One region of the Paenibacillus sp. S-38 genome, then DNA from elsewhere that is predicted to be linked to it. Evidence: riboswitches for the same ligand, from Rfam matches in the RefSeq annotation. Region 1 holds a riboswitch; each other region holds the start of a gene.
The links. A riboswitch is a leader RNA that binds a small molecule or an ion and turns the genes downstream of it on or off. The one in region 1 is predicted to bind cyclic di-AMP.

Region 1 (7,206 bases):
GCGAGCTGATGGATGCTCGTCCAAGCAGTGAGGCTGATGTGTAGGCAAATCCGCACATCGATAAGGCTGAGCTGTGATGGGGAGGGAAACTTAAGTACCGAAGGTCATGAGTTCAGGCTGCCAAGAAAAGCCTCTAGCCAGGGAGAAGGTGCCCGTACCGCAAACCGACACAGGTAGGCGAGCAGAGCATGCTAAGGCGCGCGGAAGAACTCTCGTTAAGGAACTCGGCAAAATGACCCCGTAACTTCGGGAGAAGGGGTGCCTCGGTAGGGTGAATAGCCCGAGGGGGCCGCAGTGAAAAGGCCCAAGCGACTGTTTAGCAAAAACACAGGTCTGTGCGAAGCCGCAAGGCGAAGTATACGGGCTGACGCCTGCCCGGTGCTGGAAGGTTAAGGGGAGCGGTTAGGGGTAACCCGAAGCTGTGAACCGAAGCCCCAGTAAACGGCGGCCGTAACTATAACGGTCCTAAGGTAGCGAAATTCCTTGTCAGGTAAATTCTGACCCGCACGAATGGCGTAACGACTTGGGCGCTGTCTCGACGAGAGATCCGGTGAAATTTTAATACCTGTGAAGATGCAGGTTACCCGCGACAAGACGGAAAGACCCCATGGAGCTTTACTGCAGCTTGATATTGGACTTTGGTACGATCTGTACAGGATAGGTGGGAGCCTGAGAAGCCTGAGCGCCAGCTTGGGTGGAGGCGCCGTTGGGATACCACCCTGATCGTATCGGAGTTCTAACCTGGTACCGTGATCCGGTGCGGGGACAGTGTCAGGTGGGCAGTTTGACTGGGGCGGTCGCCTCCTAAAGCGTAACGGAGGCGCCCCAAGGTTCCCTCAGAATGGTTGGAAATCATTCGAAGAGTGCAAAGGCATAAGGGAGCTTGACTGCGAGACAAACAGGTCGAGCAGGGACGAAAGTCGGGCTTAGTGATCCGGTGGTACCGAATGGAAGGGCCATCGCTCAACGGATAAAAGCTACCCTGGGGATAACAGGCTTATCTCCCCCAAGAGTCCACATCGACGGGGAGGTTTGGCACCTCGATGTCGGCTCATCGCATCCTGGGGCTGAAGTAGGTCCCAAGGGTTGGGCTGTTCGCCCATTAAAGCGGTACGCGAGCTGGGTTCAGAACGTCGTGAGACAGTTCGGTCCCTATCTGTCGCGGGCGCAGGAAATTTGAGAGGAGCTGTCCTTAGTACGAGAGGACCGGGATGGACGTACCGCTGGTGTACCAGTTGTTCCGCCAGGAGCACGGCTGGATAGCCAAGTACGGACGGGATAAGCGCTGAAAGCATCTAAGCGTGAAGCCCCCCTCAAGATGAGATTTCCCAAGTCAGTAAGACCCCTTGTAGACGACGAGGTTGATAGGTTCGGGGTGGAAGCGCGGCAACGTGTGGAGCTGACGAATACTAATCGGTCGAGGGCTTATCCAAACAGCTTCCGCAAGGAAGCGGCAGCAATACTAAGGTTTAGATCTTTAGCTAGCGAGTGAGGATATATCATTTTGGTAGTGACCTTTGTGCGAAGCACAAAGGAACGCAAAATGATATACCCGAATGTATATCCAGTTTTCAAGGTACAAGCTGCCTTGAATATGTATTACCGTGTATCCTGGCCGATACACAAACCGTTTGGTGATGATGGCGGAAGGGAACCACGCGTACCCATCCCGAACACGAACGTTAAGCCTTCCAGCGTCGATGGTACTTGGACCGCAGGGTCCTGGGAGAGTAGAACGTCGCCAAGCCAATGAAGAGCCCATTTGGACCATGTGTCCAAATGGGCTTTTTTGCATTCTTTTTTGCTTTCTTTGTATTTTATACAGTCCGTTAGAAAAAACTAGAGGAGATGTTGAAATACAACAGGGAGGACAAAGAAATGAGCAAAACCTGGACAACCATATCGATTGTTGCCCTACTGGCTTTGTACGGAATGCTGCCGGGGTGGGTTCGTGCGGAGAACGGCGCAGCACAAAACGGAGTGGATCAGGCTAACCCGATGGGGACCGTGAGACAAAGCACCAATGGAGCCCAATTTGGCAGCGATGCGGGGCTCGGCTTGTCGGGAAGCACACCAGGATTTTTGATCAACAAGCAGCAGATCAGGGCGACGACGGGCGGGATGGCGGGCTATCGGCCGTTAGCCGTCTCAGACCGTGAGGACGGCGCGGATTGGGGCTGGCTGGGCTTAATCGGGTTGGTGGGATTGTCCGGTCTGTCTTCCGCCAGACGGAGCAGAAGATCCGAGACCAAGTCCTGAGAAATTTAAATTATAGGCAGCGGTATATAGCAACACAATCAGAGGAGGTAACCATGAGCAGCGTACAAAATAATGACAACAATGAAGAACTGGCCGACTTGGGCACGCATATGGCGGGAGCAACCGGTCTTCACCAAACACGTACATTCGAGGAAGTAAGAAGTGTGGAGGCTCCTGGACAAGGTCCCGGCGCCGTAGACAACCGGGATCACGAGATGGATTTTAAAGAGTATGGTGACTCGATTTAATTCGGAGCATCTGTATGAATATTTGCGGGCTTGGAAGGTGGATAACTTTCCAAGCCTTATTTCATTTTCGTATCTGAACAGCAAAAAGACCCCTGGGACAAATGGTCGGGATCTCGGCTGTTGTGCTCATTTGCGGGTTCGCGAGATCAAATCCGATACGGTAACAAACTCATAACCGCGCTGTTTCAGCTCCGGCAGAATGCTTCGGAGTGCTTCAACGGTTTGGCTGCAATCCCCCTGAAGATCGTGAAAGAGTACAATGTCCCCGTTGTGCACGTTATTGAGCACTTGGGAGACGATTTTATCCGCACCCGGTTTCATCCAATCCTTTGTATCCTGATACCAGGACCACATGACTACCGTAAGCTTGTCTTCCTTCATGGACTGGAGGAGAGCATCATTGTAAAAACCGCCGGGAGGCCGGAATACATGCGGCATTTGCTCCGTAATGTCGAAAATGACTTCTTGGGTTTGGCGGATTTCCGTAATAAGCTGTTCGGCAGGATAGTGTTTGAGGAAATGATGGTCAAACGTATGATTGGCGATTTCATGTCCCTCATTCACTTCACGAATGGCGATGGCGGGATATAACTGGACCCGCTTGCCGATCACGAAGAACGTCCCCTTGGCACCATACTCATGAAGCAGGTCGAGAATCTGAGGCGTATAGACCGGGTTGGGGCCGTCGTCGAACGTCAAGGCAATGAGTTTCTGATCGGTCTCCACGTTCCAAACCACCTCGCTGGGCCGCGGAGCAGGAACGCCTGCACCGGTCAAACAAAACGATGTTAGGACACACAGCAGAAGCTTGCGGATACCTTGATTCATGTCGGTCACCTCCGTCACATGATCATGCTTAGGGTTCGACCGGTAAGGCGTACCTATACACCGGAAGCAGAGGCCAAAAAAAAGCAGGCCTCCCATCGAGGCAGCCGGCTTAGGGCCGAGCGCCTCGATGAAGAGACCTGCTTTTTTAGGAGCGCCGTTTTTACGTGCCAAGCACATGAACCTTCACGTTCTGAATACCGAACTTCAATGCGGCTTGGCGCCCATCGGGCATAAAGATATCAATCTTGTTCCCCTTCACGGATCCACCGATATCCGTTGCAACGGCGTACATGCCTCCAGCCGGAAGGCCGTCGTGCGCGTAGCCTTCAATAAATACCTTAGACCCCAGAGGGATGACAGCAGGATCTACGGCAATCGTCCCCAGCTTCAGAGGATTACCCATGTAGTCTCTCGCTGCGAACGTGCCGTTCTCCCCTGCGACTGCTGTATAGGCAGAAGCGCTGGCTTCGATCGTCATCGTATAGAGAGGAGCGATCTTCGTGGGGCGGTACCAAGCTGGAGCATGGTATTGACCATCCACTCCAAGAATGGCGATGCGGTTCAGGTTGTCCCACTGGGTCTGAATGCCGAAGGAGTCGGCAAGCAGCCGGAAAGGGACGTAGGTTTGCCCGTCTACAAGCTTGGCAGCTGCTTCCTGAACGGAAGGCTGGCCGTTGACTGTAATGTTAGGGTCACCTGTGGTAAAAACAACGGTGGTAGTGGTGCTGCTCAGGGTGATCTTCATCTGAGCGCCGGCATGCTCCCACTGAAGCTGGTATCCCAGCTTGTCAGCGATGTCCCTGGCCGGAACCTGAAGCTTATGGTTCTCGTCAAGGAAAGGCTGGGCATTCGAGAATTGCAAGAGGCTGTCATTTACCTGCACCTTGATATCCTCGGCGAGCCGAACGGTCTCGGCCTGTGCAGGACTGGCGAATACAAGAATTGCGGCTGCGGGCAGCGTCAATAGACATGCCTTCAGCATGGACGTGATGCGACTTTTCAACTGGATCCCTCCATATCGTTGCACCTGTCCGGCGAGATCAAGAATCCGCCGTCAGTTGTCGATCATAGCCTCCGAGGTTAGTTGTCGGGTTCGGGAAGAAGGTTGGTTCCCTAGCATGGTGCCCGCTCCGCTGCAGTAGTGCCAGCGGCAGACAGCCGGTGCATTCACCCCATGTGATGCGTCCCCCGTACGTACATCTAAATACATGCGCGATTCGGCTTCTAAGAGCGTACCACACGTTAAAAGTGAGGGGCAATGGATAAAATCATCCAGTCCCTTCCTATAATTGACACGGGGGCTTAACCCCAGCGGGCATGTGGGTTACAATGGATAAAATGATGCGGAGAACCATTGGCGGAAGCAGATCAAAAGCTGGAAAAGCAGCGGGTGAGAGAGGGGAAAGTATGTATCAAAGAGATTATATTCTACGGATGATCGAGCAGGCAGGGGGGATGGTTGGCCGCGTGATGCAGTTAGCCCGTAACAGACGGCTGGAGGAGGCCATGGAACTGCTGCAGCAGGCGATGAAGGAGATGCTGGGACTAGGCTCCAAGCTGATCGGAGCGCTGTCGGTGAAGGACCTGGTTGCGCTGCTGTCCAAGGATGGGGAACTGGACTCAGCCAAAGTACTGGCGATGGGGGATCTCATGAAAGCGCAGGCGGATCTGGAGCGGGAAAGTGGGAATGAAACGGCTGCCAGACGGACGGCACAGAAATCCCTCGAGATCCTGCTGATCGGACGCGAATACGATGCCCTCGGCGAGCTGAGAGAAGAATTCAACAGACGAATTCAAGAGGCGCTGAACATCACGGGGCGAGCAGGGTTGAGTGAGGGGATCCTGTCGAGGGTTGTCGGATATTACGAGGAGCAGGGCAGCTATGCCTGGGCGGAGGATGCCTTGTTTTATCGACTAGAGGAGTTAAAGGGCGGGCAGCGGGAGCTGGAGTGGAGAGCCGCCGCAGAAGAAGGGATCCGAATGTACGAACGGTGGGTGCTTCTGGAGGATGCCCTGCTGCAGGCAGGCGGCTTGTCGTCGGAAGAGGCTGAGGAAGGCCTGCGGACGCTCAGGCAATTGAAAATAGCAGATAGCCAATAACAGGAAATTACATAAAATGGATAACTGCAAATACGAACTATTATCACATCGAAAACAAAAATGTTCGCCTTTTTGAGTTGACATCCTGTGTGAAAGCCGATAAACTGAAAGAGATCATTAGCTTGGAAAAAATACGTATGACATTCGAATAATCTCGTATAATGTCGGGAATATGGCCCGAATAGTTTCTACCCGAAAACCTTAAATTTTTGGACTACGAGTAAGCGTTGATGAAGAAGGTCGGCACGGCAGGTGTCTGGCCTTAACTTGCGCTTAGGAGTCTTCTTGTCGTCCTTACTCATAGACTGAACAGCTTTTTTGAGCATGTGCAGCTTCTATCTGGAAGGACGTTTTGTTTTATATGGCCTTGATTGCATAAATGTATTGAAAAGCAAGCATATGGAGGGTACCTGAATGTCGGTTCTTGTTGGAGTCATCATGGGAAGCCAGTCGGACTGGGAAACGATGAAGAAAGCGTGCGACGTGCTCGATGAACTCGGGGTTGCATACGAGAAGAAGGTGGTATCGGCCCACCGGACACCGGACCTGATGTTCGAATATGCCGAAACGGCGGCTGAGCGCGGACTGAAGGTCATCATCGCAGGCGCCGGCGGTGCGGCACATCTGCCGGGTATGGTCGCCTCAAAGACCGTTCTGCCGGTTATCGGCGTGCCTGTGAAGACGTCGACCCTGAACGGGCTGGATTCTCTGCTGTCGATCGTGCAGATGCCGGGCGGAATTCCAGTAGCGACGGTAGCGATCGGACAAGCGGGCGCAACCAATGCCGGCCTGCTCGCGGCGCAGATTCTCGGCGCCTTCGACAGCGGAATCCAGCAGCGGGTAACGGAGCGCCGCGAACGCATTGCGAAGTCTGTCATGGAAAGCAGCGTGCTGGAATGACCATGAAGGAAGCGGACAAGAACCGGGCGTACGACCCGCAGCAAGTGACCCCACCCGGATCCGTAATCGGCGTGCTTGGCGGAGGCCAGCTCGGACGAATGCTGGCGCTGGCCGGCAAGGCGATGGGCTATCGTTTCGTGACGCTGGACCCTACGCCGGATGCGCCGTGCGGCCAGGTGGCGGACCGCCAGATCGTGGCGGCGTACGACGACGCGGCGGCCGCACGAATTCTTGCGGAAGAGGCCGACGTTATCACCTACGAATTCGAGAACGTCGATGCCGGCGTAACGGAGCTGCTCATGCGGGAGTCCTACGTACCGCAGGGCAGCAAACTGCTCTACACGACGCAGCACCGGCTGCGCGAGAAACGTGCCATTGAAGCCGCAGGCGTCAAGGTGGCGCCGTATGCGGAAGTGACCAGCGCCGCGGAGCTTCGGGAGGCCGTGGAGCGCTTCGGCACGCCCTGCGTGCTGAAGACAGCAACCGGCGGCTACGACGGCAAAGGCCAGTGGGTTATCCGGTCGCTGGACGAAGTCGAAGAGGCATACGTGACGCTGAGCCGGGCTAAGACGGAGCTCGTGCTCGAGCAGTTCATCCGCTTCGAGCGGGAGATCTCCGTGATCGCGGCGAGAAGCCCGCGGGGCGAAGTGAAGGCTTTTCCTCCGGCGGAGAACATTCATGTGAACAACATCCTGCATCTCTCCATTGTTCCCGCCCGAGCGCTGGAAGGCGTACTGAAGCGGGCGGAAGAGATGGCACTGCAGATCGCCGAGAAGCTGGATGTCATTGGGCTGATCGCCGTGGAAATGTTCCTTACCGCGGACGGCGAGTTGTTCGTTAATGAATTGGCACCGCGGCCGCACAATTCCGG
Region 2 (7,206 bases), 310 kb from region 1:
CGTTCGTACGTATCCGTGATGTCAAAGCCGGCCTTCTCGTAGGTCCGGATGGCCCGGGTGTTCCAGGTCAGCACCTCAAGGTCGATCTCGTGGCCGGGGTTCTGCCGAAGGGCTTCCTCAGCGATTGCACGGACGAATGGGGCTCCGAGCCCTGTGCCGCGCAGGTCCGGCCGAAGTCCGAGCCCCAGCCGCGTGACGCCGGCCATCGGAAACAGCTGGGCGAAGCCCGCCAGCCGGCCCTCTCCATCCAGGACGCTGCGGTACTGTTTTTCGCGAATCTCGGGATCCGCGAATTCTTCGCCACTCGCAAGCATGGTCTCCCAAGGCTTCCAGTTGTAGAGATCATAGGGCGGGGGATAAGTCCAGGCGCAGACGAGCCGGCCATGTTCCTCCGTGAACGGAGCCAGCCGGAAGGCGGCGCATTGCCGGGTGTTCCGTTTGGACAGATGCCGGGATTCTCCATCCGTTAAGCCGCTGGGCATGGTTTTTTGCCTCCTTTGGCGGAGCGGGCGCTCCGGAATGCCGCTGAGAACCGGGCGGTGGCGGTTCACTTTTCTCCTGCTTTCTCGCCGGTCCAACTGGGTGTATACTGGGTACTATACAGCATATCATCCCATGAGAGGAAGAGTGTGGCATATGAAGCATGTGGTTAGCGTGGACTGGCTGTTCGAGCACGGTACGGACGACCGGATGATTCTGGTGGACTGCCGTTTCGTCCTGGGACAGCCCGATGCGGGGCGGATCGCCTACGAGAAGGATCATATTCCCGGCGCGCATTATCTCGACTTGGAGAAGGACCTGTCCTCGGCGGTTATCGAGCATGGAGGCCGTCATCCGCTCCCTGATGCGGAGGCGCTCTCCCGTACCTTCGGCAGCATAGGCATTCACTCGGGTTCGGTCGTGATCGCCTACGACGATCAGGGCGGGGCGTATGCGTCCCGATTGTGGTGGCTGCTCACCTACTTGGGACATGAGCGGGTCTATGTACTCGACGGCGGGTACTCCAAATGGAAGGAAGCGGGCTACCCGGTGACGGAAGAGCCGCCGCTGGTCCATGAAGCGGAATTCGCAGCGAAGGTACGCGGCGAGCTGCTCGTGGACATGGAGGGCGTCCGGTCGCGCCAAGGGCGTCCCGGGACCGTGCTGATCGACTCGAGAGAGGCCAGGAGGTACCAGGGCATCGAGGAGCCGATCGACAAGGCCGCCGGACATATCCCCGGCGCGGTGAATTACTTCTGGAAGGACAGCCTGACGGCGGAGGGCGGTTGGAAGTCGCCGGAGGCGCAGAAGGAGCGCTTCAGTCCGCTGGCCGGGGCCGAGGAGATCATCGTATACTGCGGCTCCGGTGTGACCGCTTGCCCGAACGTGCTGGCCCTCAGCGAAGCGGGCCTGAAGAACGTGAAGCTGTACGCCGGCAGCTGGAGCGACTGGATCTCGTATAAGGACAACCCGGTGGCGGTAGGAGAAGAGTAGCAGCAAAAAGCCCGCGCTCAGGATTCAGGATGAGCGGGCTTTTTGCTTTGCACATGACACGCCGTGGCAGCTGCATTGAACCCCGCGGGTTTGGCATGCCGGATGGAGGTTGTCAGTTGAAGCTGCACGGAGGAGGAGCGCACTCCTTACTGCTCCTGCTTCGCGAACGTCCCTTCGCGGCGGGCCTTCACTTCGTACATGCTGACGGTCGAGCTGATCACATAATCGGGCGGGGTGTGGCCCTTCTTGTCGCGGTGGCCCTGGATATGGGCGGGGCTCTTCTCCCAATTCTTCCAGGCATCGACGGATTCCCAGCGGATCATGGCGACGACTTCTTCCGTGTCTTCTTTCTTCGAGCGGTTGACCATGACGCTGACATCGAGCAGGCCTTCCATCTCATCGATCGGGCCTCTTTGGCTGAAACGCTCGACTACAGCGTCGGCATGGCCTTTTTGAACAACAATCGTGCGGGTTTGAATTAACATGGGAATGATGCCTCCTATGGCGGATTCGGATTCGGCTGACGCTCGGATAATAGATCGGATAATAGATCGGATAATAGATCGGATAATAACCCAATTGTAATTGATAAAGATTATCATTGTCAAAACAAGCAGAGTCTCTTTAGCGTAAGCCCGGTGGGGGCGGGCAGGCGAAAAGAAATAGCCCCTTACCAAGACTGGCAAGGGGCCGGGCTCATCAGGAATGCGGGAAGGTGGAGCCGGAATACGGTTCTTTGGGTACCATGAGCGCCGCCAGGAAGTAGAAGAGGATCAGGCTGCCGCTGGAGGCGAAGGTCAGAATGACGACAAGCACCCGAAGCAGGGTAGGGTCAAGGTTCAGATACTGGGCCAATCCGCCGCACAAGCCGGTGATTTTGTTATCGGAAACCGAGCGGTACCAACGTTTCATAAGAGGAGTCCACCTTTCGATTCGGGAGGAGATTGCGTTCCCGTTTGGTATACCTCTATTGTAACGTCCTCGGGGTACCCCTGAAACGGACCCGCGGTGGGATCAGGGCTGGACCTTGGTCCAGCGGACCGCACAGTCTTCGGACCGGTCCCGCTTCGGCCCCACCGGGTTCCGTTGTGACCGGACGATACGGCCCCGCTGGCGATTCGGCACGCAGACCCGATGCAGCCTCCTCCTGACTGGAGGTTATTCCTGTCCGCGGCGTTCGGACCGCGAGGCTAAGATCCCTTTGTACACCTCGATGGCCCGGGCCCGCGAGGCCTTCAAGTCGACGACCGCATGCGGCCGGGGCAGGTGAATCTCCTTGTCGGACAAGCCGGAGAGCTCCGGGAGCCAGCGGCGGATGTATCCCCCGGACGGGTCATGGGTCTGCGACTGGGTCACGGGGTTCATCACACGGAAGTAGGGAGCCGCGTCGAAGCCGAGCGAGGCGCACCACAGCCAGCCGCCGCGGTTCAGCGCATTGTCGTAATCCGCCAGCTTGTACCGGAAGCAGCGCTCGCCGTAAGGGAAGGGGCAGAGCAGGTTCTTCGTCAGGAACATGGCGGTGATCATCCGCAGCCGGTTCGGCATCCAGCCGGTCACGTTCAGCTCGGTCATCGCCGCATCTACGATCGGGATGCCCGTGCGGGCTTCCGCCCAAGCCTGGAAGCCGTCTTCGGGCAGCACCGACAGATCGTACTCCTGCTCGTAGCGGTAGAACAGGGGGTCCAGCCTCGACTGGTACAAATAAAAGTCCCGCCAGGCGAGCTGGCGCAGCCACGGCTCAACACCGGCGCTGCAGTCCAGCAGCCGCTCGTAGACATGCCGGATCGAGAGGGCCCCGGTGTTCAGGTGCCTTGAGAGACGGCTGGTCTCCCCGCAGTCGAACCGGTCGCGCCCCTGCGCGTAGCCGGACAGCCGCTCGCTGAGAAAGTCCTCCAGCGCCGCTTCCGGTTCGCTGCCCTGCGGCTGTAGCCGGCAGGAGTCCAGCGTCTCCTCCAGTTCCCGCGGCAGCGGGAAACGCTCCGCGAAGCCCTCCGCCAGCGGCAGGGTCTGCAGCCTGCCCACGGTAACAGCGGAGGCCGGGCGGAAATGCTCCCGCAGGTACTCGCGCACCGGCGATAGTACGGCGTGAACACCTTGTACGGCTCGCTGCGGCCGGCATGACGGTGGAAATCGCGCAGGTCCGCCAGGGCCTGCTCGTCCAGAGCGGTGACACGCACGCCCCGCGGGGCCGCCGCTTCCCGCAGGAGGCGGTCCCGGGTCAACGCGTAAGGCGTATGGTCCTCGTGGAACACGAGCTCGCGGATCGCGTGGGCTTCGAGCAGCGCGCCGACCACGGAGGCCGGCTCGCCGCAGAGCAGGTGCAGCCGCTGCCCTTGGGCGGCATACAGGGACTGCAGCCGGGCGGCGCGGGCTAGGAAGCTGCGGCCGCTGTGCTCCCGGTGGCGGTCCCTGCGCAGGAGGAACGGGTCGAGCACGAGCACGTGCAGGGAGGGCGACCCGCAGGCATGGATATAATCGAAGGCGGGCAGGTCGGCAGTCCGCAGGTCTTTGCGGTGCAGGAAGAGAATCATGGGTCGAGGGCTCCTTTCTTGGACGGCGTGCTTGTACTTACCCACGCAACGACAGAAAGCCTCTTGGGCTTGTCCGGCCCGCGAACGGGAGGAGGCCCAAAAGGCTTTCTTCAATAAAAGTAGTAAGGATGGGTGACGCCGCAGATGTTACTTGTCGGTCATGAGCTGCTCGTAGGCAGCATCGGAGAGGACGCGACGGGCGGTAACATACCTTTTGGCGTAATAGCCGTCACTGAGGTTCGTGATTGTTACGCCTTGATTCGTGGCGGAGTGGTAGAACTTGCCTTCACCAACATACACGCCTACGTGGGAGATGCCTTTGCCGTCTGTGTTGAAGAACACGAGATCGCCGGCACGAAGATTGTTCTGGTCCACCCAAGTGCCCATAGCAGCTTGGCCCTTGGAGGTGTGAGGCAGGTCGACACCGAATTTGGCGAATACCCAGGCCGTGTAGCCGGAGCAGTCGAAGCCGCCGCTCTTGGTGGTGCCGGACCATTTGTACGACGCGCCCAAGCCATCGTTGACCGCTGCGCTTAATGGGGTTTCCGCGTAAGCGCTGCCGACGGAAATGCCGCAAAACAAAGATAATGCGAGTGTGAGTCCTACAAGCTGCTTTTTCAAAGAAGTTTCCCCTTCCAAGTGCCTACGAGGTTAGCTGAAGGGTTCGGTTGAAGGTTCCCTATGATCACTCTGAAGCGAGATCAATTCACCCAAAATGGATCCCCCGTTTTCTGAGACAGAAATTCGGCAAAATATTCATTTTTTATTACCGAGTAACTATATTCGAGTAAGTTCGAGTTTCTCCTGCTTGTGTCACAAAGTTGTCACAAACCCGGCGTTTAAAGTGAAACCTTTTGTTTATAGACAGAATAAGGATTGCAAGCGCATACATAAATTTCCGGAAAAGGGTGATTTTCCGGCGTTTACGGCATGTTTACATGGGGATGTCGAAAATACAAAAACACCGCTCCCCATGCAGCAGCATGGAAAGCGGCGTTTCAATTCGAGGCATAGGGGCTGTCCGGGCTTTTCGTTCATCAGGCTTTCTCGAGCCACAAGGCATATTGGGTGCCGATCGCCCATACTTTGAAGAACATTTGGATCAGCCGGTACGCCTGGTAGCCGATCAGGGCCAGGAAGCCGGCCCAGAGGTAGCTGGAGGCCATGACCGCCGCCGAGATCAGCAGGGCAAGGGCCGCCACGGCCGCTCCCGCGGCGACGATGGCGGGCAGATGACGGACGACGAAGATCAGAGCGTAGAGGGACGAGCGTCCGGCTGTCTTCGCAATCTGCAGGAAGAGGAAGAGCAGCTGCAGGAGAAAGATCCACAGGATGAAGAAGACCAGGGGAAGCAGCAGCGCCTTGCCGTAAGACAGGTAAGAAGAGTGCTTCGTATACTGGCCGGCCGCGTAGGGGAGCAGCCAGTACAAGGGAGCGAGCGTCATCAGCAGCTGCAGAACGTAGAGTGAGAAGAAGGGGACGCTGAGCCGGCGTACTCCCTCCACGAACCGGTAGCCTGCATTCAGATCGCGGTTATGCAGCGAGTAGAGTACCCCGGCGTTCAGCACCGGATGCAGCACCATCCGCAGGGCGAGCAGCCCCAGCGCCCACCAGAGGTAGGGCTGGAGAAGGTCGGTTTTCATCAGCTGGAACTGTCCCTCGATCCAGAACAGCTGAACGGCCTCCCGGGGAAGCACTTCCCCGGGGTAACGGTGCAGGAGGGGCAGAACGACCGACTGGATCAGCTTGTAGAGCAGCACGCCCCAGGCCAGATGATAGATGAAGAGGGCGATGACGGCAAAAGGCTGCTTCCAGGCGATCGACCAGCCGTGGGCGATCCGGCTTCGTAAGGCATTCATCTTCGGTCATCCTCCTTTACCATGCGATCCAGCCGGAGAGAACCTCCAGAATCTTAAGCACGCTGAGGTTCCAGCGGACGGACAGCTGCGGATCGACCTCGGTTTTCATGAACGAATTGATCCGTTTGTTCTCCAGCACGATCGTATACTGCGGGTCGATCGATACCCAGGCGAGAGGTGTGGGATGATTGAGCTTGATAAGCACCTCGCTGTCGCCGCCCCCCCAGGTCTTGTCGAGCTGCGTGCCGTCCGTGAAGTGGAAGCGGACCGGAACGCCTTGGACCGAACCGCCCTGGCGGCGGAGCAGGACGCTGTTCTCGTAGTAGGTTTGGCCGTTATCGGTCAGCTTCCGGGCGGTGATGGAGGCGACCGCATAGTCCACCATGGAGTCACCGTAGACGTACTGGTCGAAGAAGCTCTGCCAGCTCGTCTTCGTGACGTCCTCCGCGGCATGCTGGAAGTCGGCCGTCGTCGGATGCTTGAATTTCCAGCGCTGGAAGTACGTACGCATAATCTTGTTCATGGTCTCCGGGCCGGTCTGCCGCTCGATGGCTTTCAGAACGAGCTTTGCGCGCGTGTAGACATTCTCGGCATAATGGCCGTGCCCGTCATAGCTCCATGCGTTTTTCTTCAGGGCCTCGGGGCTGGTGATGTAGCTTGATTCCACGAGGGTATTCGGACGCACGCCGTATTCGGCCTCCATCAGCCGGTCTTCAATATAGGAAGTGAAGCCTTCGTCCAGCCAGGCTTCTTCGAATTCGTTGCTCGCGACCATCCCGTAGAAGAACTGGTGGCCGATCTCGTGCACGACGACCCGCTCAAGCTCCAGGCTCGGGTTCTCCTCGCCTGCTCCCCAGGCGGTGACGAGCGTCGGATACTCCATGCCTCCCGCCCCGTTCCCGTCCTCCGGAGGCACGACCACCGAGAGGGTGGAGTAAGGGTAAGACCCGTACCATTCGGAATAGCGGGCAAGCGCCTTTTTGGCGGCGGTCATATAGCGGGCCTTGAGGTGTTCGTGCTTCGGGTCGAGGTACAGCTTAATGCGTACGCCGGGCAGCTGGGGCGTGGCATAGGGCTCCTCATAATAGACAAAATGCGGGGAGGCCGACCAGGCAAAATCATGCACATCATCCGCATAAAAGGTATGAATCTTACTGGCGCCGTCGTCGACCGGCGGCTTGGTGGGAAAGCCGGTAGCCGCCACCTTATAGTCCGCAGGCAGCTTCAGCTTCACGTCGAAAATGCCGAAGTCGGCGTAGAACTCGGAGTTGCCGTGGTATTGGTGCAGGTTCCAGCCCTCATCGGTGCGCCCGCGGGTGCCTTGCGGCTCGTAGACGGCGACC
Region 3 (7,206 bases), 260 kb from region 1:
CAACCTTTAACTTGTGTACGCCGTCCAATATATAGTAGACTCCGAAGCTGTGTGCAAGCCGGCATTCGACAAAGAAATACCCGCTTCGCATCATGAGAGACGGCAATAAAAACGGCCGCCCGCTTCAACCCCGGACAGCCGCGTATGTAATAGGTTACTGTTCTATCGTAATTCGCACTTCGCCATCATCGCTATGTACCGTCACTTCAACGGATTCCGTCAATATGTCCGCATAGCTGTAGGAGACTCGCTTGAAGGCGTTCTGCTCTTGATCCAGCTTCACAATAAATACGGAAGGGTAGGTTTCCTCCAATACACCGGATCTTTCGATTGTCTTACGGCGACCGCCATTCGCTCTTAACATAATCTTTTGTCCGACATGAGGTTCCAAACTGCGTTTGATATCCAACAGCGAATTTTTAGCCATTGACTACTACCACCTCTTTCCTTGATCGATTATAACGCAACTGTAGTAGTATGTCAATTTAAGGCGAATATTATATCAGCCATCCAAAACAGTTGTCAACGGTTAATTTCCTTTTTATCCAAAATTTTATCCAAAGAAAAAAAGCACCTTTCGGCGCTTATTTTTGAGTCAGATAGGGAATCCGGGGCACACCTCTTCGGTAGCTGCCGCGGGATTCAATGCCGCCCAGCCCCTCCAGCCCACTGTGGGTCAGCCCAATGACATCGACAATATTCACCGTCTCCCGGATCGGCGTGAAGGCCACCTTGGCCGCGACGCAAAGCGGGTCCAGCGCATGAATGAGCACCCGGCCCGGCGAGGAGGCAAAATTGGCTCCGGCCTGCAGAAGCGCTTCAAAGTGGGATTGGCAGGCGCCGGCAATGATCGTCAGGGCATCCCGGCTCTTCTCATACTGCCGCGCGGCCCGTACCGCTTTGACGAAATTATGCGAGTTCTTGTACGAGGACAGCTGCGAGATATCGCCTGGCGAGCGCTGTTTCAGAATGCCGTCGTGTCCTGTGACGACCACGATATCGGGCTGCACCTGCGGAAGCAGACGGTACAGCGCATCGGCCATATTGGCCTCCGCTACATAGTAGCCTTCGGCCGGTACCCGCAGTTCGCCGTACAATGTCATGCATTTGCGCAGATAATTCGGATCACCGTCGAGGTGAAGCACCTTGCCGGGCAGCTCGAAATAGGCCGCTGAAGGTGCAGCGGGAGCTTGGGCAGGCCAGGGGCCTCCAGGCGCAGCGGCAGAAGCCTGGGTCGCCTGCGTGCGCCGCATGGCTTCCATCCATTTGGGATGGTCCGGGATCGTATATTGAAAAGGGTCGAACTGCGGGGCCGCCTCCAAATCCTGCAGCGGCGCATCGGCCAGCAGCCTCATCTCCACTCCGCGCAGTACGGCTACCTGCTGCCTGATCTCATGAATTTTGAACACAATGTCCCCGCCGTAGGATCTGCGTGTGACCAGGTCTCCCTGTCTCATCATGGCTGCATCGCCTCCTCGTCTATCCTATGGCGGCAATGGGCATTTGGTGCAGGTCGGCACGGATCACCCGGAGGCGGGTGCAGGATAAGTCAAGGGAGTTGGGTCTTAAGACTTCTGCAGATACGCTCTGAGGTGGCTCGACAGTACGGCGTACTCCTGCATAGACAGCGTCTCGCCCCGGCGGGAAGGTTCGATCCCAGCTTCCCGCAGGAGGCCTTCCAGCTCTCCCTTGGTCTCTTTCGTGAAATACTTCGCGGAGAGGTTATTATAGATCGTCTTGCGCCGCTGCACGAAGCTCGCTTGAATGACGTCGAAGAAGAAATCCTCATCTTCGACGTCCACCGGGGGCTGCTGGCGGACCTTCAGCTTAATAACGGCGGAATCCACGTTCGGCTGCGGAATGAACACCGTATGCGGCACAATAGCCACGATCTCCGGCTCACAGTAGTACTGCACGGCAATGCTGAGGGAGCCGTACTCCTTCCCTCCCGGCCCGGCAGCCATCCGCTCGGCCACTTCCTTCTGGATCATGACCACGATGTTCTCCAGCGGCAGCTTCTCCTCAAGCAGCTTCATGATGATCGGGGTGGTCACATAATACGGCAGATTGGCCACGACGCTGACACCCGAGCATTCCGAGAAGTGTTCCTTGAACAGGTCGCTTAAGGAAACCTGCAGCACGTCCCCGTGGATTACGGAAGCATGCGGGTAAGGAGCCAGCGTCTCCTTCAGCAGCGGCAGCAGCCGCTGGTCGATCTCCACAGCGGTTACCCGGCCGGCAGCTTTGGCCAGCTGCTGTGTAAGGGCGCCGATCCCCGGCCCGATCTCGAGAGCCCCCTTGGTCTTATCGAGCTCGGCGGCCCCCACAATCTTGTTCAGGACATTCGTGTCGATAAGAAAGTTCTGCCCCAGGCTCTTCTTCAGCTTGAAGCCATGGCGCTTGAGCAGATCGTTGGTCCTCTTCGGCGATGCAATATCTTCAGCCCCTGCGGGCACTGTTATCTGTTGGTCATTCATGAGCTTGTCCCTCCAGTGCGTCCAGCTCGCGCCGGGCTTCATCAAATTCTTCCCGGGATATCCGGAACATCCGGCAGCGGTTGTAGAACTGCTTGCCGTTGCAGTAGCCGATGCCAAGGCGGTTGCCCATGACCAGCCTGCGCGCAGCAGCCTGCGGGTGCACGATCAGACCCGCTTCCATCAGATCCTCCATCGTGACCTCGGATTCCGAGGCTCCACCGTCCGTGCGTACAGCGGCCAGCGCCTGGCGAATCGCCTCGGGAGAAGCATTCTCCACGCCGATGTCTCCCCTGCTTGTCGCCGCCTCCTGCGTCAGGAACGCATGCTTGCACCCCGGGACCTCCCGGGTGATGATCTTGCGGATCCGCTCTCCCGCGTGATCCGGATCCGTGAACACAATCACGCCCCGCCGCTCCTGAGCAAGACGGATGCGCCGGATCGTATCCTTATTGATGGCGGAGCCGCCGGTCTCGATCGTCTCCGCCTCCACCGCCCGCTTGATCGCTACGGTGTCGTCCTTGCCTTCCACTACGATGATTTCCTTAATCATAACCCAATCGGTCCTTCTTTCGCCAGAAAAGAGAAAAAGAAGAGGAACACGCCTCTTCTTTATCCGTTCTATATAATGAGTCTACCCACATTGCATGCCCTTAATCGGCCGTTGGCTTTTTCGGACCGATGACGTATACCGTGTAACCGCGTTTGGAACCGAAGCGGATTGCATAATCGCTGCTCTCGAAATAAACGTCGATGTGGTTGCCCTTCACCGCGCTACCGGTGTCTTCCGCCCGGCGGAAACCGAGCCCCTCGATATATACCCACCAGCCGATTGGAATGACTTTGGGATCCACTGCAATGGTGCGACCTTCCGTTACTCTCGTACCCGAAGATGTCAGACCGTACGCCGGATGACTGCTGCTTTTTCCCGTAGAAGCAACGCCAGCCGTATAAGCGGTCATTTTGACATTGTTAAGAACCTGCTTATATCCGAATGTAATACCGTTCTTGGTGACTTCATCCATGTTGGGAGTTGTTGAAGATAAGACCACAACCGGATTCTTCGTCCCGACGGCAACGATCTTTTGTACACTTTGTGTCTGCACCTGCTGGTCTACGACCTGCTCATTCACGAGCTTGCCGTCTTCGAATACTTTCTCCGTCTTCTTGAGCAGGACACCTTCCTGCCCCTCCTGAATCACTTGCTCTTTGCCTTTCAGCAGCTGCGGTTCGTTTTGTTTCACAGTCTCAAACGCGATCGGTTCTTTGACTTCTTCGACTTCTTTCTTCACGCGGACCACCTGGATCCCCGTACCATCTATGATCTCCGCATCCAGCGCGGGAGTTACCTTGTCTAGTTCGCCCAGCTCTATATGTAAATCCGCCAGTGCGCCCTTCACCGTCTTCCCTGTGGTATAAACGGTTGATGTCTCTCCGTCTGCTGTCAACTGCACCGGTTTCGCCTTCTCAATCGTGATCCGATCTCCTGACTTTACCTTTGCGCCAAGCGAATGTGACAATCGGTCATATTCGCCGACAGCGATGCCTTGCTCATCCAGTATGCGCTGTAGAATACCCTGCCGGGTCTGGAACGTCTGTTCGACGCCGTCTACAACAAGCGATACGCGTTTGGTCGACGTACCGTACAACATCAATAAGAACATGAAAGTCATAGCGAATGAAATGAGTGCAATGATCGATATCATACGCAAGTTTTCATGCTTCCATCGCAATGCGAAGGACATGCTGGATGATCGTCTTACATGGGTTTGTTCGTGATTCACAACGCCCACTTGTTCGGTCCTCCTTAAAGCCTCGCCACCCGAGTGTTATGCATGATTTCCATCTGACGCGACTATGGTAAATTTGTTAAACCCCATTACCAACGTTTGCTGTTTCAGCCATCAGAACCGGACTTGCTCTGAACGTCCACCTCCTTCAAGGTTATGGTTTTGGCTACGAATCCTAGTCTCCTTACGGGAGAACCCCGGATACAGGCGCCGTCCCTACGGACGGTTCCGCCCCGCTTTTTTTGGCGGGCCGCAGGCAGAGCTTCAGGGCTCCCCTTTTTTGGCCACACAAAAAAAGTCAGCGGAGAAGAGGAACCTTCCCGTGACTTTTCATTTTGGGTAAAATGAAATAATAGCTCACGACAATGTGTTACCTCTCTCATGGCGCTTACGAGGTTAGCTGACGGATTCGGGCTTGAGAGCAGCCCTACCTGAGACACAATGTAGCAAGGCGCAGGCTTCTGCGCTTTTGTGTAGCATTGCGGCCAAGGATTCACCCCTTAAAAAACACCCCGGTGCCTGAACGGTTCGGCCAGACAACTGTGGGTGCGGTTCCCCCGTTTCCCTTTCGGAAACTCAGCGATGTTGGAAATTTGGTAATCGTATGAAGTTAATATTGAGTTTACGATGGGAAGCAGGAAGTTGTAAAGTAGCCAAACTTTGAAAAAAAGGACGGTTTCCGGCCGATTTTTACTTTTTTCATTCAAACCGGAATCCAAATCCCTCTTTCTCTTCGTCTGACGCACGATTACCCCATTATTTCTCCGATTATCTCGTTTGTGAATAAAAATGGGCTGTCCCCTTCAGGCTAAAAACCTACTTGAAACCGAAAAGAACGGACGCATTCCGGCTCGTAATCTCCGCTAATTCTTCGAGAGAAATCCCTTTAATCTCAGCCGCCGTCTCGGCCACCAGACGAACATACGAGGACTCATTGCGCTTCCCGCGGTACGGATGAGGAGCCAGATAAGGCGCGTCCGTTTCGATCAGAAGACGATCAAGCGGGACCTTCTCCAGCACCTCTTTGGGCTGTCTGGCGTTCTTAAAGGTCACCGGGCCCCCGAAGGAAATATAGAAATTCATATCCAGGCACATCTTGGCCGTCTCCCAGCTGCCGGAGAAGCAGTGCATGACGCCGCCCACCTCGGAGGCCTTCTCTTCCCGGAGGGTCTGCACCACATCATGATGCGCGTCACGGTTATGGATGACGATCGGCAGGCCCACTTTGCGTGCGAGGCGGATCTGTTCGCGGAACACCCGGTCCTGGACATCCTTAGGGGACGTGTCCCAATGATAGTCAAGCCCGATCTCCCCGATGGCGACCACCTTCGGATGTCCGCAGAGTGACTCGATCCACTCGAGGTCCTGCGGCGTCATGTCTTTGGCATCCACCGGGTGCCAGCCTACCGTGGAATAGATCCAGTCATACTGCTCAGCCAGCGCAATCGAGCTTGGGATCGTCTCGCGGTTAAATCCGACATTGACGATTCGACGGATTCCGCTGGCTCTTGCGCGCTCAATCACTTCCTGTCGATCTTCATCGAAAGCTTCCGCATTCAAATGGGCATGTGTGTCAATCAGCATGATATCATCCTCCGTGTCTTCCTACTATAAGGATAAGCGTCAGGGTACGCGCCCTGACAAGTCAGTATGCGCCAATTACAGCTGAAGCAGCCGACGCAGGTCCGCGTCGAGCTCGGCCCCATGGTTCAAAGTAAATTCCGCCGGGTAATACAGATGGTATTTTCCCATGTGTATGCCGCTGATCGAACGTACGATCTCCGATTTACGCGAGATTTCGGTCAGGGTTTCCTTCGGGTCCAGGAGCAGGATAGGCAGCTTCTCATCCTCCTCGCCCGGCCGGTAGATATCATAGGACAAATCGGAAGGGAAATCGATCTCCACATAATAAGCCGGATCGATCCCGACGCGTTTCATCTCGCCGCGCAGTTTGTCGAGCAGTCCCGTATCGATCCGGTCCAAAGTCACGTATTTGAACAGGCGGCGTTCCAGGAATCGGGAGCAAAGATCAGACAGGATCGCGTCTTCTTCGTAGGTCCACTGCATGAAGACGGTCTGCATGAACGCTTCATCGAGCAGATGGTACTCCTCTACGGTGAGCTTCTGTTCGAACAGCCCTAATAGCGGAGGCAGCAGGAACCGGAATCGGTACTGCTCCTCATACAGCTGCTTGGCCCTTTGGAAGATCTTATGAAGCACAATCTCTGCACTGCGGGTTACCGGATGGAAGTAGACCTGCCAGTACATCTGATATCGTGACATGAGGTAATCTTCCACGGCATGCATCCCGCTCTCCTTCACCACAATATGGCCTTGGTAAGGACGCATGACGCGAAGAATACGCTCCAGATCGAAGGTGCCGTAATTCACCCCGGTGTAATAGGCATCGCGGAGCAGATAATCCATCCGGTCGGCATCCAGCTGTGAAGAAACCAGACTGACGACGATCTCCCTGTTATAGGTTTTGGCTATGACATCAGCAACCTTCTGCGGAAAATCGGGAGCGACCTGGCGCAGCACCTGATTGACTTCCGTATCCCCCAGTACGATCCGGCAGGACCACGCTTCATGATGGGTGCCGAAGGTCTTTTCGATGGAATGGGAGAATGGACCGTGGCCGACATCATGCAGCAGGGCCGCACATAGGCAGAGAAGACGCTCATGGCGCGGCCAGTCCTCATATTGGTTGCGTTCGAACTGCGAGATGATCTTGCGTGTAACTTCATATACGCCGAGCGAATGGGAGAACCGGCTGTGCTCCGCGCCATGGAAGGTAAGGAAGCAGGTCCCGAGCTGCCGGACTCGTCTCAGCCGCTGAAATTCGCGGGTGTTGATGAGATCCCAGATCGTCTGATCTTGAACATAGATATATTTGTGAACCGGATCTTTGAATACCTTCTCTTCTTGTAAGGGATTGACCA
Region 4 (7,206 bases), 2.0 Mb from region 1:
CCATGTCATGGGCGCCATCCTCAACTACCGGATGAACCGCAAGCCCACGTTCTTCACTTCGAACCATGACCTCGATGCGCTTGAGAAGCACTTCAGCTTCACGAGCAAGGACGGGGACGAGGAATTCAAAGGGCGGCGCATCATGGACCGGATCCGGCCGTTCGTGGAAGTCGTCTCAGTGTCCGGTTATAACAAGCGGGGCTCGGTATCCTGAAATGTCCCCATAACCGCCCGCCGGTTAACGGCACAAAAAAGCCTCTTTCGCCCGGATGGACGGAAGAGGCCTTTTCTCTTGTTCAGGAATCGTTACTTGACCAGCAGCGAGATGATCGTTGCCGCAACACCGATCAGGAAGAGGATACCGAAGAATACGCCGAAACCCATGGCCGTATCCATCAGATCGTCCCGGCCTTCCTCATACACGTGCAGTTCCGGATGTTTCGGATCGTTCGTCATGACAAGTACCTCCTTGACACACATATAGAATTAGTATACCCAATTTTCAAGAGGCATGTAAAGGACAGGAAGTGACAATTGTGCAAACTTTGGTCCGGTTGAAATGTGGGAGTGATGTGGTATACTTTACATGTTGACTTTATTCCGCAAAAGGAGAGATTTGAACTATGGCTATCGTGAATGTATCTGACCAGTCCTTCGGTGCCGAAGTAGAAGGATCCGGTACGGTTCTTGTTGATTTTTGGGCTCCTTGGTGCGGACCGTGCAAAATGATCGCTCCTATTCTTGAGGAGCTGGATAAAGAGATTGGCGAAAGCGTCAAAATTGCGAAGGTCAATGTGGACGACAATCCGGAGTCCGCCTCCCGCTTCGGCGTGATGAGCATCCCGACGCTGATCGTCTTCAAGGACGGCCAGCCGGTGGATAAGGTTGTCGGCTTCCAGTCCAAGGACGCGCTGAAGAACGTGCTGGGCCGCCACCAATAAGAGGCAGCAAAGCTCTCGCGTGATGAGGAAAGTGTAAGAGAGCAAGGCTGCGCGCAATTTTACACTTTCTGAGTCATGAACCAAAGCTCTTTTTCTGCTATGCTGGGAAAAAGAGCTTTTTGCCGTTGTCCTCCGCGGACCGGCAGGGAAAGGGGAGAAACCGAAGATGACGACGACACAGGGGGAGCTGACCCCCGAGGAGCGCCGCAAGGTGCGGGAGAGCATCAAAAATAAGCTGGCGCTCGTTCCGGAGCAGCCCGGCTGTTATTTGATGAAGAACCGCGACGGCAAGGTGATTTATGTCGGCAAGGCGAAGGTGCTGCGCAACCGGCTGCGGTCCTATTTTACCGGGAGCCACACGATCAAGACACAGCTGCTCGTCAGCGAGATTGTCGACTTCGAATATATTGTAACGGAAAGCAACATGGAAGCCCTCATTCTGGAATGCAATCTGATCAAAAAGTACTATCCGCGTTATAACGTGCTGCTCAAGGATGACAAGTCCTTTCCCTATATCAAGATTACGAATGAGGAACACCCGCGTCTCGAGGTAACCCGGCGGGTGGTGAAGGACAAGGGCAAGTATTTTGGCCCCTATCCAAACCCCTATGCCGCGAACATGACGATGAAGCTGCTCGAGCGCCTGTATCCGCTACGCAAGTGCCGCACACTGCCGGATAAGGTGTGTCTTTATTACCATCTCGGTCAATGCGTCGCCCCCTGTGAGTATGAAGTAGAGCAGGAGACCTATGACAAGATGGTCACGGAGATCGCGAAATTCCTGAACGGCGGGCATAACGAGATCAAAAAGGACCTCAGCCGAAAGATGCAGGAGGCGGCTGAGGAGCTGAACTTCGAGCGGGCGAAGGAGCTGCGCGACCAGATCCAGCATATTGACACGGTGATGGAGAAGCAGAAGATCACGACGACGGATGCGACGGACCGGGACGTCTTCGGCTTCGCGATCGAGAAGGGCTGGATGTGCGTCCAGATCCTCTACATGCGCCAAGGGAAGCTGATTGAACGCCATGCGTCGATGTTCCCTTACTACGGGGAGGCTTACGAGGATTTCCTGTCGTTCGTCACGCAGTACTACAGCGAGAATCCGGCCCTGCCGAAGGAAGTGTTCCTGCCTTCGTGGGGCGAGGAGGAGACCGGGGCGGAAGGCGAAGCGGCCGCTGCCGCCGAGCGTGTGGAAGACACCTCCGGTACGGCCGAAGCGGCGGCCCAGCAGGGAGACGAGGAAGCCGCGCCGGAGTCGAAGAAGTACATCAAGGAAGCGCTCGAGAGCTGGCTGAAGGTCAAGGTTCATGTGCCGCGCCGCGGCCTCAAGAAGAACATGGTCGACATGGCGAACGAGAATGCGAGGGTCGCGCTCGACGAGAAGTTCCGGCTGCTCGCCCGGGACGAGGAGCGGACGGTGAAGGCCGTCGAGAATCTCGGTGAGTACTTGGGCACAGGTACGGTACGGCGAATCGAGGCGTTCGACAACTCGAACATCCAAGGCTCCGACCCGGTATCGGCGATGGTCGTCTTCACCGACGGCAAGCCGGATCGCAAGGAGTACCGCAAGTACAAAATCCGGACCGTGCAGGGACCGGACGACTACGAGACGATGCGGGAAGTGGTCCGCCGGCGGTATGAGCGCGTCCTCAAGGAAGGACTGGCGATGCCGGATCTCATCGTCATCGACGGCGGGCGGGGCCATCTGTCGGCGGCGGTCGATGTACTCGAGAATGAGCTCGGGCTCTATATCCCGGTCTGCGGCCTCGTCAAGGACGCGAAGCATAAGACGGCCCAGCTTCTGATGGGCGACCCGGCCGAGATCGTTCCGCTGCCGCGGGACAGCCAGGAGTTCTACCTGCTGCAGCGCATCCAGGAAGAGGTGCACCGCTTCGCGATCACCTTCCACCGGGAGACCCGCGCCAAGTCGATGGTCGTCTCCACGCTGGACTCGGTGCCGGGGATCGGCGAGAAGCGGCGCAAGGCGCTCCTGAAGCATTTTGGCTCGCTCAAAAAAATAAAAGAGGCTCAGCCCGAAGACTTTAAGCCTCTTGGTATCGGAGAAAAGCTGGCCTTGACCATCCTCCAGTCCCTGAACGGGACGGAAGGGGAGGCTACGGCTGGGGAGCCGGAGGAAGCGGATTCGGCGGAAGCTCCTGAGGAGCACGCGGAGGCTTAGGCTTCGGTCCGAACCGGTCGTGAAGCCAGGAGAGCAGCCAGCCTGCCAGCGCCGGCAGGAGCAGGTAGAATGCGCCCACGGCGGTGTTGGCGGCGCTGCCGGTGATCATCAGCGACAGGCCCATCAGGATGGAGTCCATCGCCGCATGGGCGAAGATCGCCGTCAGGAAGCCGTAGCGCAGGAACACATAGCCGAAGATGAGGCCGATGACGGTCACTTCGATGAGCCGGGTGTACACCGGGTAGATCGGATACTGCGTATGGCTCATCGCCCAGATGATGCTCGGCAGCAGTACCGCCAGGAAGCGGCTGCGTGTGAGCGACAGCACCAGGGCGATGCCGAGCAGCCGGTACACGGCCTCCTCCGAGATGGAGGCCGCCCAGGCCATCAGCGGGAAGACGCCGGGGACCCGCATGTTGTAGACCGAGTCGGCCGGGTCGCTCACGGCCCAGACATCGAACAGCTCGGCGGCGGCGAAGAACATGACCTGCTGCAGGCCAAGCACGAACAGGCAGAAGAGGTACCCGCGGACCATAGCCGTACGGACGCTGTCTCCGAACGAGGCGTCGCTCCAGACCGGCCAGGGGTTCAGTCCTCTGCGCAGCCACAGCTGCCTGCCGGCCAGCAGAGACAGATAGGTCGATGCCGCCATGAACAGCACGAAGATGTTGACGAACCATAAGTAGAATACGGCCTGCGGCTCGGACGGGCCGCTTCCGTGCTCCGTGCGGAAGGCCGGGAGCATGTTGAAGTTATTGAGCAGATACACGCCGGTGAAGATCAGCGTGAGGACCAGTCCTCGGCTGAACCGGATGTCGCGGCGGCCCCGGATAATCAGGATGAAGGCCGTCAGCGTCATGACGGTGGACAGGCCCATGGAAGTCCAGGTCATCAGGGAGGCCTTGTCATCCTGGGCATTCTGCCAGTCGATGAAGGCTTCAGGCACAGGAAACTCGGGACGGAATAAGGTGATCCGGCCCCGGGTTTCTTTGACGTGCAGCTCAAGCGGGGATTCACCGATGGTGTCCGCTTTGCTCCGATACACCCGAAGGGTATTCGGGCCCGGCGCCTTCGATCCGCCTGGAACCAGGGCGAACGTATCCGGGGAATACCCCAGATCGGTCAGGGTCTGCCGGATGACGGCTTCGGAGTCCGGAGCGTTCTCCGAAGAGACGCCCTCGCTGCGGGCGGTAGCCGAACGGCCGGTTTCCCAGCCGATGATGCCGAGATTGGTATAGTTCACTTGGATATAATGGGTAAGTCCGGTGTCCGGTTCGCCGATCTCCACCTCATAGAACTCCAGTGGAAGTTTCTCTCCGAAGCGCTCCTGATATTCGTCGTACAGCCGCTCTTTCTGCAGATAGCCGCTCTGCTGTTTTACGGCCTGGTAGATCACATGGGTCGCGGGATTCTCCGCTCGGAGGCCCAGCTTCTCCCTGGCAAAGCGCAGGGCGGCATCGGCGGCCTGCCCCTGTGTAACGGAGGGAACCCCCTCAGTCGCTTCCTCCATCCGTTCGGCATCCTCCATATAAGGACTGAACAGGTTGACACCGAAATAAAGAATGCATCCGATCACGGCAAGCAGCAGAAGCGACGGCTCCTTGATTCGCTTGGACATGGACAGCTCCTTTTGGGACAGAAATGGGTGAGGTATATTATATTCTTCTAAATTAGCATACATGCTTCCGCGAAATCCAATGATTTCAAGAGCAAGCGCAGGAAAACAGATGATTGGGAGAGCGTCAATAGGGAGATAACGCTTACAAATACCCTTTCCAGGGGATTATCGTGACTTTTAGGTGAATTACGCCTTTGTGCTGCAGAGTAAAGAGGATTATAATTCAAATCAATTGAATAAAAAGCCGAATTTCTTAAGGAAAACGGGGGAACCATGAGTTTAGGGGTGAATTCATCCAAAGGCCGTTTAAGGCCGGTGATGATAGGGTGCCTGTACATCCGAATCCGTCAGCTAACCTCGTAGGCTTTGTTACAGGAACCTATTTTTTGGCATTGGGTTTCCAGTGTCTTTTTTTTGCGCAAAAAAGCCTTTATTTCGAGAACCGAGGTGTACGATATTTGAAGCCAGCCGCCAAGAAATTCGAGCTGAAGCCGCCGCAGATTCTGGTGCTCGGATTCGCAGCCATTATTCTGATTGGCAGTATTCTTCTGTCGCTGCCTGTGGCCACAGCCAGCGGTCAGTCGACACCGTTCCTCAATGCTTTATTCACCGCAACCTCCGCCACCTGTGTGACCGGTCTGGTTGTCGTCGACACGGGAACGTACTGGTCTGTCTTCGGACAAATTGTCATCATCCTGCTGATTCAGGTAGGGGGACTTGGGTTCATGACCATGGCGACGCTGTTCGCCTTCGTACTCAAGAAAAGAATATCGCTCAAGGAAAGGCTGATTCTGCAGGAGGCGATGAATCAAGGCTCGATGGAAGGGATCGTACGGCTCATCCGCAAGGTGATTCGGTACTCGCTGACGATCGAGGCGATAGCCGCAGTAATCTTCTCCATCCGCTGGTCGTTCGACCTGGGAGTCTCTAAGGGCATTTATTACGGAATCTTTCATGCGATCTCTTTCTTCAATAATGCAGGCTTCGACCTGTTCGGATCGGTTACGGGGAAATTCAGTTCCCTTACCGCCTACGCGGACGACTGGGTGATTAACCTGGTTTCCATGATGTTAATTATTCTTGGAGGTCTCGGGTTTATCGTGATCTCCGATTTGATTGAATATAAGCGGATCAAGAAGCTGTCGCTGCATTCCAAAGTGGTGCTGAGCGCCACGGGACTGCTGATCGTCATCGGCACGGTGGTCATCTTCTTGTTCGAGCTGACGAATGCGAAGACACTGGGCCCGCTGACCTGGTCAGGCAAGTTCTTAGCCTCGCTCTTCCAATCCGTATCCCCCCGTACGGCGGGAGCCAACACGGTGGATATCGCCGGAATGCGGCAGGCGAGTCAGTTTTTTACCATCATTCTGATGTTCATCGGTGCTTCGCCGGGCTCTACGGGCGGGGGGATCAAGACGACCACCTTCACTACACTGGTGGGGGCGATCGTGGCCATGATCCGGGGCAAGGAAGACATCGTCCTCTTCCATTACCGGCTTGGCAAGGACCGGATTCTCAAAGCCATCACCCTGACGATGATCGCGCTGTTCCTGGTGATCTTCGTTACGATGCTGCTGACGACCACCGAGGATCATTCCTTCCTGATGATACTGTTCGAGGTGACCTCGGCTTTCGGAACGGTGGGACTCACCATGGGGCTGACACCGGATCTAACCGAGTTCGGCAAAGTAATGATCTCGCTTACGATGTTCGCCGGCCGGCTCGGCCCGCTGACCTTAGCTTATGCTCTCGGACCTAAAGCCGAGAAAGAATTATACCGTTACCCGGAAGGTAAAATTACGATTGGATAGGGGAACAACAACACATGAAACGCAGTCAATACGCTGTCATCGGACTGGGCCGCTTCGGCTCCTCCGTAGCAAAGGAACTCATGAAGCTTGGCTATGAGGTGCTCGGCATTGATAAGGATGAGGAGTCTGTCGAGGAAATGGCCGACAAGCTGACCCATGTCGTCGTAGCCGACGCTACGGATGAAGAGGTCCTGCGGTCTCTCGGCATCCGCAACTTCGACTGTGTGGTCGTCTCGATCGGGGATGATATCCAGTCGAGCATCCTGACGGCCATTCTGCTGAAGGATATCGGTGTCGGTACGGTTGTGGCCAAAGCGCTCTCGGAGCTCCATGGCAAAGTATTGAGCAAGATCGGTGTGGACCGGATCATCTATCCGGAGCGCGATATGGGCATCCGGGTGGCGCACCAGCTGGTCTCGCCGAATCTGCTGGACTATATCGAGCTCTCGAAAGAGTATACGATTGCCGAGCTGGCCGTTCCACGGTGTCTGTCCGGCCGTTCGCTGAAGGAGCTTGATACGCGCGCGCGGTACGGCTGCAGTGTGGTGGCCATCAACAAGAAGGATGGCGTCATCATTGCCCCTACCGCAACCGATACGGTGGAAGAGAAGGACATTATGGTCATTATCGGGACGAATCAGCAGATCGAGACCT

Region 2: it holds a riboswitch for cyclic di-AMP, as region 1 does, so the genes downstream of both, ACP26L_RS34480 (C40 family peptidase) here and ACP26L_RS32915 (stalk domain-containing protein) in region 1, are expected to answer to the same signal.
Region 3: it holds a riboswitch for cyclic di-AMP, as region 1 does, so the genes downstream of both, ACP26L_RS34230 (ubiquitin-like domain-containing protein) here and ACP26L_RS32915 (stalk domain-containing protein) in region 1, are expected to answer to the same signal.
Region 4: it holds a riboswitch for cyclic di-AMP, as region 1 does, so the genes downstream of both, ACP26L_RS06510 (TrkH family potassium uptake protein) here and ACP26L_RS32915 (stalk domain-containing protein) in region 1, are expected to answer to the same signal.

The regions. Positions count from the first base shown of each region.
Region 1 is NZ_CP187970.1:7,556,402-7,563,607, reverse strand. It holds rRNA gene ACP26L_RS32940 (23S ribosomal RNA) at 1-1,433, shown strand, start outside; rRNA gene rrf (5S ribosomal RNA) at 1,631-1,747, shown strand; gene ACP26L_RS32930 (WGxxGxxG family protein) at 1,879-2,259, shown strand; gene ACP26L_RS32925 (hypothetical protein) at 2,313-2,507, shown strand; gene ACP26L_RS32920 (polysaccharide deacetylase family protein) at 2,634-3,335, opposite strand; gene ACP26L_RS32915 (stalk domain-containing protein) at 3,496-4,338, opposite strand; cyclic di-AMP (ydaO/yuaA leader) riboswitch at 4,390-4,568, opposite strand; gene ACP26L_RS32910 (DUF6483 family protein) at 4,743-5,435, shown strand; purine riboswitch at 5,570-5,672, shown strand; gene purE (5-(carboxyamino)imidazole ribonucleotide mutase) at 5,850-6,335, shown strand; gene purK (5-(carboxyamino)imidazole ribonucleotide synthase) at 6,332-7,206, shown strand, end outside.
Region 2 is NZ_CP187970.1:7,869,354-7,876,559, reverse strand. It holds gene ACP26L_RS34510 (GNAT family N-acetyltransferase) at 1-482, opposite strand, end outside; gene ACP26L_RS34505 (sulfurtransferase) at 637-1,473, shown strand; gene ACP26L_RS34500 (antibiotic biosynthesis monooxygenase) at 1,620-1,958, opposite strand; gene ACP26L_RS34495 (PspC domain-containing protein) at 2,173-2,385, opposite strand; gene ACP26L_RS34490 (FAD-binding domain-containing protein) at 2,632-3,174, opposite strand; gene ACP26L_RS34485 (deoxyribodipyrimidine photo-lyase) at 3,276-4,004, opposite strand; gene ACP26L_RS34480 (C40 family peptidase) at 4,152-4,625, opposite strand; cyclic di-AMP (ydaO/yuaA leader) riboswitch at 4,630-4,764, opposite strand; gene ACP26L_RS34475 (hypothetical protein) at 5,042-5,863, opposite strand; gene ACP26L_RS34470 (M1 family metallopeptidase) at 5,880-7,206, opposite strand, start outside.
Region 3 is NZ_CP187970.1:7,818,028-7,825,233, forward strand. It holds gene veg (biofilm formation stimulator Veg) at 155-427, opposite strand; gene yabG (sporulation peptidase YabG) at 585-1,457, opposite strand; gene rsmA (16S rRNA (adenine(1518)-N(6)/adenine(1519)-N(6))-dimethyltransferase RsmA) at 1,566-2,477, opposite strand; gene rnmV (ribonuclease M5) at 2,470-3,027, opposite strand; gene ACP26L_RS34230 (ubiquitin-like domain-containing protein) at 3,128-4,267, opposite strand; cyclic di-AMP (ydaO/yuaA leader) riboswitch at 4,634-4,856, opposite strand; gene ACP26L_RS34235 (TatD family hydrolase) at 5,081-5,848, opposite strand; gene ACP26L_RS34240 (HD domain-containing protein) at 5,924-7,206, opposite strand, start outside.
Region 4 is NZ_CP187970.1:1,359,231-1,366,436, forward strand. It holds gene dnaI (primosomal protein DnaI) at 1-214, shown strand, start outside; gene ACP26L_RS06490 (YqzM family protein) at 307-456, opposite strand; gene trxA (thioredoxin) at 624-941, shown strand; gene uvrC (excinuclease ABC subunit UvrC) at 1,108-3,123, shown strand; gene ACP26L_RS06505 (CPBP family intramembrane glutamic endopeptidase) at 3,059-4,741, opposite strand; cyclic di-AMP (ydaO/yuaA leader) riboswitch at 4,974-5,122, shown strand; gene ACP26L_RS06510 (TrkH family potassium uptake protein) at 5,200-6,552, shown strand; gene ACP26L_RS06515 (potassium channel family protein) at 6,567-7,206, shown strand, end outside.